One region of the Candidatus Accumulibacter necessarius genome, then DNA from elsewhere that is predicted to be linked to it. Evidence: riboswitches for the same ligand, from Rfam matches in the RefSeq annotation. Region 1 holds a riboswitch; the other holds the start of a gene.

Region 1 (4,337 bases):
AGCAAAAAACGTATCGGCCAACAGAGAAGCGCTGACGACAACAGTCATCAAGCCAAAGCCGCCGACAAACGGCGTACTCGCCTGGTGCTGCTTGTGCCCGCCAGGGTGATCCATGATTCCGAGATAGCCGGCAAGCGCAATACCTACTCGGATCGCCACACCGGATACCAGCAGACACACGCCGAACAAAACGGCCAAATCCACGGCCACCTCCGCAATTCACAGTCAAGGCTTCAGCGCCGCCCCGGACACTGGTCACGCTCGACACAAGCAGAGCCCTTGCGGGCTCTGCTCTTGGAACCTCACGGCGCTTGCGCGCCGGTGAACTCTCAGGCTCGCTCAGACCCGACGGCGACGGCCGAGGAACAGACCGACGAGACCGATGCCCAGCAGCGCGAGCGATTCGGGTTCGGGGATCTGCACGTTGTAGTTACCTGTATACGAGCCATCTTTAGTAAAAACAAGGGAGTTCGTCGCAGAAAACCCGAACAGGTACTCATGGGCATTACCCAAGGTGACCTCAACGACCTCGCTCACTTGCGCCCCTTTGGGAAACACCAAGCCGGGAAACAATTGCCCCAGGGCCTGCGACGCGTCGAAGAAACCTGCCAGGCCGATATTGACCGTGTGACCGTCAATGTAGACATACGAAATATTGGGGTCACTGACGAAGTTCCAGGGCTTGAGGCCGAGCGGATTGGTGACAGGCGTACCCACAGGAACAGTCAGGAAGCTGTTTACTGCAAAATCCAACTGCTGTTGAGTCAAGGGCTGGTTAATCGAAGCCGCCGCACCGCCGACGTAGCGATAAGCCAGAGCATTGTTGTTACCGGTCCAGTCATCGCTGTCCAGGCCGCTCAGTGTGATGTTCTTGCCACCGACCGTACCGGTCATCACCGCGACTGGCTTCGCGCCGTACTTCCCGAGTTCCACGTTGCCGCCGGGCTTCGTGGCGTCACCGTTACCATCGTTGAGGGCCGCTTGGGCATTCGCGAGGTCAGATACCCCGAGGCTGAGTAGCCCCACGCCTGTAGCGTCAGCGTTATAAACGGCAAACGTATTGCTGATTCCGGTGACCTGCATACCAATCGGCGCGGCCGACGCGCCGGCCGAAGCAGCCATTGCCAACACCGCCAAAGCGATTCTTGTCTTGCTAGATAGTAGATTCATTGAGAACTCCTTCACGTCAATCACCAGTCCGTTTCGCAGACCGGTTGATGAGGGTTTTAATGGGCTTCACAAGTCTTGGCTTTCGGAAACCCGGAAAGCAACATCCGTGCGTCCTCAACAAAACCTGACTCAGTGAAAAAGTAGCAATATTCGTGCCCAAAAAGGAATGTTCCATGAAACCAAGTGTTTAATAATTCACGAATCGTTCAAGATAACTCAAGTGTAAAAAAAACCGACACCGCACCCCTGGCCCACGCGATCGAGGGCGACCGCCTCGCACTCGCAAGACGAGGCTCTGATGCCTCCCTGCGGCAGGTGGACCCCTCAAGCCCCTGAGGGTTGCAGCACCCGCGGCAGGAACCTCGCCGCTGAGGCAGCGCCCCGGCCCGGCAGCCACGCGTATCCCTTGAAGCACCCGAGCCCGGCTCCCCGGGGCAACAATTGAACCTTCAGACACCGCCCGGCGACCGCCCCTCGCTGCGCTGTAGCGACGCACCCCAGCGACGATTGCCTTGCGAGCCGGGCTCGCGTCGCGTTATAGTCGCACCGCGAATGGGAGAGGGCGACAGTGTCGCCGCCGACGGCGCAATCCACCCGGAAACGCTCAGGCAAAAGGACCGTTCGTGCAATGAACTCTGGAGAGCGGCGCACGCTATTGGCGAAGCGCCCACCGATGGGGCAAGAGCGGCTGCGAATGAGGGTAGCCGCCCGACAATCTCTCAGGTACATGGACAGGGGGGTGAACTCGTTTCGGGTTCGCCCCTTTTCTGTTTCTTGAATCCACTCGAACAAGTGCTCCTTATGGATTGATACGATGAAGAAAACTGTCCTCAATGCCTGCCACCGCCGAAGCGGCGCCCGAATGGTCGATTTCGGCGGCTGGGAGATGCCGCTGCACTATGGTTCACAGATCGAGGAACATCACGCCGTGCGCCGCGACGCCGGCATGTTCGACGTCTCGCACATGTGCGCCGTTGATGTGGCGGGTCGCGACGCCGGTGTTTTTCTCCGTCGCCTGCTGGCCAACAATGTCGAGCGGCTGAAGGTCCCCGGCAAGGCACTGTACAGCGCCATGCTCAACCAAGCCGGCGGGGTGATCGATGACCTGATCGTGTATTACCTCGACGACCGTAGCTACCGGGTGGTGGTCAACGCCGGCACCGCCGAGAAGGATCTGGACTGGATGGCCGCCCGCCGCGACGAGTGGCAGCTTGCGGTAGACATCACGCCCCGCCGCGAGGGCGCCGGGGCGCTGGCGATGATCGCTGTCCAGGGACCGCATGCTCGCCAGAAGGTGTGGCAGGTGCTGCCCGAATGCCGGGCAGCCAGTGAAGCGCTGAAGCCCTTCTTTGCCGCCGTCGTCGGCGACCACTTCATCGCCAGTACCGGCTATACGGGTGAAGATGGCTACGAGATCACCCTGCCCGCCGCCCGGGCCGACGGCCTCTGGCAGGCACTCGCTGCAGCGGGTGTGCGGCCTTGTGGGCTGGGCGCCCGCGACACGCTGCGCCTTGAGGCCGGCATGAATCTCTACGGCCAGGATATGGACGAAACAGTTTCGCCGCTCGACGCCGGCCTGGCCTGGACGGTCGATCTCGTATCACCGCGCGACTTCGTCGGCAAGGCCGCCCTCCTCGCCCGGCCGCAGCAAGTCCAGTTTCTCGGCCTGGTGCTGCTCGACCGCGGCGTGCTGCGAGCCCACCAACCGGTACACACCACCCATGGCAACGGTGAGATCACCAGTGGCAGCTTCTCCCCGACGATGCAACAATCGATCGCCCTCGCCCGCCTGCCACTCGCCGTGACGATAGGCGACACGGTCCAGGTGTCGATTCGCGACAAACGGCTCGCTGCCCGGGTGGTCAAACCCGCTTTCGTCAGAAACGGCAACATCCTCGTTTGATTTCATGGCATTAAATGGCCAGACTTGGTCTTATTTATCAGGAGAGAAGATGAACATCCCCGCCGACCTCAAGTACACCAGGAGTCACGAATGGGTCCGCGCGAAGCGGACGGCACTGTCACCATCGGCATCAGCGATCATGCCCAGGAGCTGCTTGGCGACCTGGTTTTCATCGAATTGCCGGAGGTCGGCCGCGAACTCGCCGCCGAGCAGGAAGCCGCCGTCGTTGAATCGGTCAAGGCGGCTGCCGACGTCTACGCGCCGCTGACGGGAACCGTCATCGAGCTCAACCAGGCGGCGGTCGACGCCCCCGAACTGGTCAATCAGGACGCCTATGCTGCCTGGCTGTTCAGGATGAAGCCCGCCGCAGCCAGCGACCTGGATGGCCTGCTCGATGCCGCCGCCTACCAGCAAATCGTTGACGCCGCCTAGGCCAGTGGAAGCGCTACCGGAAGACGCCATGCCTGCCCCCCTTTCGTCCCCTCCCTCATTGCCGTCGCTCGCCACCCTCGAACAGCGCGACGATTTCCTTGACCGTCACATCGGCCCCGACGCCAGTGAAATCACTGCCATGCTGGCAAGCATCGGCGCGAGCAGCCTCGAGCAACTCGTCGAACAGACCGTGCCGGCGGCGATTCGGCTGGCGGCGCCACTGGCGCTCGCCGAGCCCCGCCCGGAAGGAGAAGCGCTGGCAGCGCTGCGGGCGATTGCCCGCCGCAACCGCGTGCAGCACTCGATGATCGGCATGGGCTACGCTGACACGCTGACCCCGGCGTGGTACTGCGCAACGTGCTTGAGAACCCCGGCTGGTACACCGCCTACACGCCGTACCAGGCAGAACTCGCGCAGGGGCGCCTCGAGGCGCTGCTCAACTACCAGCAGATGGTGATCGACCTGACCGGCCTCGAACTGGCCAACGCCTCGCTGCTCGACGAGGCGACCGCCGCCGCCGAAGCGATGAGCATGGCACGCCGGGTCAGCAAGGTCGAAGTCGAACGGTTCTTCGTTGACGCCGGCCTGCTTCCCGCAAACCATCGACGTGCTCAGACGCGCGCCGCCTTCTTCGGCTTTGAACTGGTCTTTGGCACGCCGGACGAGGCGGCGCAGCAGGAGGTCTTCGGCGCGCTGTTTCAGTATCCGAACGACGACGGCGAAGTCAGCGACCTCAGCGGACCGATCGCTGCCGTCAAATCACGCGGCGGCGTCGTCGCCGTCGCCTCGGATCTGATGGCGCTGGTGCTGCTCCGCTCGCCGGGCGAAATGG
Region 2 (4,337 bases), on a different contig from region 1:
ATCAGCGGCAGAGCCAACAACCACAACGCGGTAACCGGCGTCATCGCCGCCTGCTCCCCCTGCGACATGGCAATGAACAACCAGGCAAAGAGGAAGCCCAGCAACATGCTGCCGTTGTCGCCTAGAAAAACCCGCGCGCGGCGGTTACCCGGATAGCGGAGATTGTAATAGAGGAAGCCTGCGACGCCACCCATCAGGGCAACAATGAGAAAGACATAGGAACTTCCGTTGCCGTAATACGCGACGATGCAGGTCAGCGCCAGACTGACCAGACTCCCCGTGCCTGAAAGGCCATCAATGCCATCCATCATGTTGACAGCATTGATCAGGCCGATGGTTGCGAAAACGGTCAGAGGAATGGCCAGCCAGCCGAGATCAACGACCACGCCCGGAAACAGCTCACCAAGCGAGCGGAGTTCGACGCCGCCGAGGAAGACCATCGACAACGCAACCAGCGCCTGCACGATGAAACGGGGCTTGAAACCAAGGCGCCAGATATCATCAACCAGGCCGGTGAGAAAGATGGCCAGTGCGCCAAAAAGAATCCCGCTCAGGGGACCAAGCGTGACATCAGCAAAAAACGTATCGGCCAACAGAGAAGCGCTGACGACAACAGTCATCAAGCCAAAGCCGCCGACAAACGGCGTACTCGCCTGGTGCTGCTTGTGCCCGCCAGGGTGATCCATGATTCCGAGGTAGCCGGCAAGCGCAATGCCTACTCGGATCGCCACACCGGATACCAGCAGACACACGCCGAACAAAACGGCCAAATCCACGGCCACCTCCGCAATTCACAGTCAAGGCTTCAGCGCCGCCCCGGACACTGGTCACGCTCGACACAAGCAGAGCCCTTGCGGGCTCTGCTCTTGGAACTTCACGGCGCTTGCGCGCCGGTGAACTCTCAGGCTCGCTCAGACCCGACGGCGACGGCCGAGGAACAGACCGACGAGACCGATGCCCAGCAGCGCCAGCGATTCGGGTTCGGGGATCTGCACGTTGTAGTTGCCGGAGTACGAACGCAACTCGAACGGCACAGGGATGCGAACCCCGTTGACCTCCATGAAGTCGCTACCGACAGCATAAACGCCGGAATTGGTGGCCGAAAAACCGAAGAGGTAGTCATGGACGCTGCCGCCCAGAGTCACTTCGACTACTTCGCTTGCTTGATAATATCCTTCCTTCGGAGGCAGCTTGATTGGCTTGAACAGCTCCTCGAGAATGGGCCCCGCGTCAAGGAATCCGGCCAGGCCGATATTGACCGTGTGCCCGTCGATGTAAACGTAAGAAATGTTGGGATCACTTACCAATTGCCAAGGTGCGAAGCCACCGGGAAGTGACGGCAGGTAGAAAGCCTTGAGTGCATCTGCCAATTCGCCAGCGGTCAACGATCGGCCAAGATTCGCCACTGCCGCAGCCTGAATATACCGTCGATCAAGTCCGGTGGTATTCCAGTCACCAATTTCAAGCCCACTCAGCTCGATAGGCTTGCCGTTGACCGTGCCCGCCATCGCGCCACCCGAGCCGAACTTTCCGAGCTCGACGTTACTGCCGGGCGCTGGATCATCAAGTGCGCCCTGCGCCTGTGCCTTATTCGGGTTTTGCGAGGGGTAAAGCACACCCCCGACGTTGCTCCAGAGAATGTTGTTGTTACCACCGGCAATGCCGGTCACCACCATATTCACACCCACGAAATTAGCCGACGCGCCGGCCGAAGCGGTCATCGCCAGCACCGCCAAAGCGATTCTTGTCTTGCTAGATAGTAGATTCATTGAGAACTCCTTCACGTCAATCACCAGTCCGTTTCGCAGACCGGTTGATGAGGGTTTTAATGGGCTTCACAAGTCTTGGCTTTCGGAAACCCGGAAAGCAACATCCGTGCGTCCTCAACAAAACCTGACTCAGCGAAAAAGTAGCAATATTCGTGCCCAAAAAGGAATGTTCCATGAAACCAAGTGTTTAATAATTCACGAATCGTTCAAGATAACTCAAGTGTAAAAAAAACCGACACCCCACACATGGCCCACCCGCTCCCGGTCGACCACCTCGCTCTCGCGAAGCGAGGCTCTGTTGCCCCCTGGAGCACCTAGCCCCCTGTAGTCCCTGCGAAGTGCAGCCCCGCGGCAGGGGCCGCGCCGCGGAGGGGGACCCCGCCGCCGCGGCCAGGCATGTCTCTTGAAGACCCCGAATCCCGCCTCCCGAGGCACAGTTGAAGGGCTGCGCACCGCCCGGCGATGCCCTTTCGCTGCACCGCGACGACCGACGCCAGCGACGATTGCCTTGCGAGCCGAGCCCCCGGCGCGTTATAGTCGCGTCGCGAATGGGAGAGGGCGACAGTGTCGCCGCCGACGGCGCAATCCACCCGGAAACGCTCAGGCAAAAGGACCGTTCGTGCAATGAACTCTGGAGAGCGGCGCACGCTGTTGGCGGAGCGCCCACCGATGGGGCAAGAGCGGCTGCGAATGAGGGTAGCCGCCCGACAATCTCTCAGGTACATGGACAGGGGGGTGAACTCTAATCGGGTTCGCCCCTTTTCCGTTTCTGGAATCCACTCCAACAAGTGCTCCCTATGGATTGATACGATGAAGAAAACTGTCCTCAATGCCTGCCACCGCCGAAGCGGCGCCCGAATGGTCGATTTCGGCGGCTGGGAGATGCCGCTGCACTATGGTTCACAGATCGAGGAACATCACGCCGTGCGCCGCGACGCCGGCATGTTCGACGTCTCGCACATGTGCGCCGTTGATGTGGCGGGTCGCGACGCCGGTGTTTTTCTCCGTCGCCTGCTGGCCAACAATGTCGAGCGGCTGAAGGTCCCCGGCAAGGCACTGTACAGCGCCATGCTCAACCAAGCCGGCGGGGTGATCGATGACCTGATCGTGTATTACCTCGACGACCGTAGCTACCGGGTGGTGGTCAACGCCGGCACCGCCGAGAAGGATCTGGACTGGATGGCCGCCCGCCGCGACGAGTGGCAGCTTGCGGTAGACATCACGCCCCGCCGCGAGGGCGCCGGGGCGCTGGCGATGATCGCTGTCCAGGGACCGCATGCTCGCCAGAAGGTGTGGCAGGTGCTGCCCGAATGCCGGGCAGCCAGTGAAGCGCTGAAGCCCTTCTTTGCCGCCGTCGTCGGCGACCACTTCATCGCCAGTACCGGCTATACGGGTGAAGATGGCTACGAGATCACCCTGCCCGCCGCCCGGGCCGACGGCCTCTGGCAGGCACTCGCTGCAGCGGGTGTGCGGCCTTGTGGGCTGGGCGCCCGCGACACGCTGCGCCTTGAGGCCGGCATGAATCTCTACGGCCAGGATATGGACGAAACAGTTTCGCCGCTCGACGCCGGCCTGGCCTGGACGGTCGATCTCGTATCACCGCGCGACTTCGTCGGCAAGGCCGCCCTCCTCGCCCGGCCGCAGCAAGTCCGGTTTCTCGGCCTGGTACTGCTCGACCGCGGCGTGCTGCGAGCGCACCAGGCGGTACACACGACCCATGGCGACGGCGAGATCACCAGTGGCAGCTTCTCGCCGACGATGCAGCAATCGATCGCCCTCGCCCGCCTGCCGCTCGCCGCGGCGATCGGCGACACGGTACAGGTGGCGGTTCGCGACAAGCGGCTCGCTGCCCGGGTGGTCAAACCCTCTTTCGTCAGAAACGGTAACATCCTCGTTTGATTTCATGGCATTAAATGGCCAGACTTGATCTTATTTATCAGGAGAGAAGATGAACATCCCCGCCGACCTCAAGTACACCAGAAGTCACGAATGGGTCCGCGCCGAAGCGGACGGCACCGTCACCGTCGGCATCAGCGACCATGCCCAGGAATTGCTTGGCGACCTGGTTTTCATCGAACTGCCGGATATTGGCCGCGCACTCGCCGCCGAGCAGGAAGCCGCTGTCGTTGAATCGGTCAAGGCAGCCGCCGACGTCTACGCGCCGATCGCTGGAACCGTCATCGAGGTCAACCAGGCGGCGGTCGATGCCCCCGAGCTGGTCAATCAGGACGCCTATGGTGCCTGGCTGTTCAGGATGAAGCCGGCGGCAGCCAGCGACCTCGATGGCCTGCTCGATGCCGCCGCCTACCGGCAGATCGTTGACGCCGCCTAGGCGAATGGAAGCGCTACCGGAAGACGCCATGCCTGCCCCCCTTTCGCCCTCACCCTCGTCCCCTTCGCTCGCCGCCCTCGAACAGCGCGACGATTTCCTTGACCGCCACATCGGCCCGAGCGCCAGTGAAATCGCTGCCATGCTGGCAAGTATCAACGCGAGCAGCCTCGAGCAACTGGTCGAACAGACCGTGCCGCCGGCAATCCGGCTGGCGGCGCCACTGGCGCTTGCCGAGC

Evidence for each region. Region 1 has a riboswitch for glycine ahead of gcvT (glycine cleavage system aminomethyltransferase GcvT). Riboswitches for the same ligand answer to the same signal wherever they lie in the genome.
Region 2: it holds a riboswitch for glycine, as region 1 does, so the genes downstream of both, gcvT (glycine cleavage system aminomethyltransferase GcvT) here and gcvT (glycine cleavage system aminomethyltransferase GcvT) in region 1, are expected to answer to the same signal.

The regions. Positions count from the first base shown of each region.
Region 1 is NZ_JAZKUM010000005.1:60,571-64,907, reverse strand. Features, by position in the region: gene V5B44_RS14165 (MraY family glycosyltransferase) at 1-204, opposite strand, end outside; gene V5B44_RS14160 (NF038130 family PEP-CTERM protein) at 340-1,170, opposite strand; glycine riboswitch at 1,714-1,800, shown strand; glycine riboswitch at 1,804-1,907, shown strand; gene gcvT (glycine cleavage system aminomethyltransferase GcvT) at 1,985-3,073, shown strand; partial or broken gene gcvH (glycine cleavage system protein GcvH) at 3,123-3,505, shown strand; partial or broken gene gcvP (aminomethyl-transferring glycine dehydrogenase) at 3,534-4,337, shown strand, end outside.
Region 2 is NZ_JAZKUM010000007.1:293,996-298,332, reverse strand. Features, by position in the region: gene V5B44_RS19670 (MraY family glycosyltransferase) at 1-776, opposite strand, end outside; gene V5B44_RS19665 (NF038130 family PEP-CTERM protein) at 912-1,769, opposite strand; glycine riboswitch at 2,309-2,395, shown strand; glycine riboswitch at 2,399-2,502, shown strand; gene gcvT (glycine cleavage system aminomethyltransferase GcvT) at 2,580-3,668, shown strand; gene gcvH (glycine cleavage system protein GcvH) at 3,718-4,101, shown strand; gene gcvP (aminomethyl-transferring glycine dehydrogenase) at 4,130-4,337, shown strand, end outside.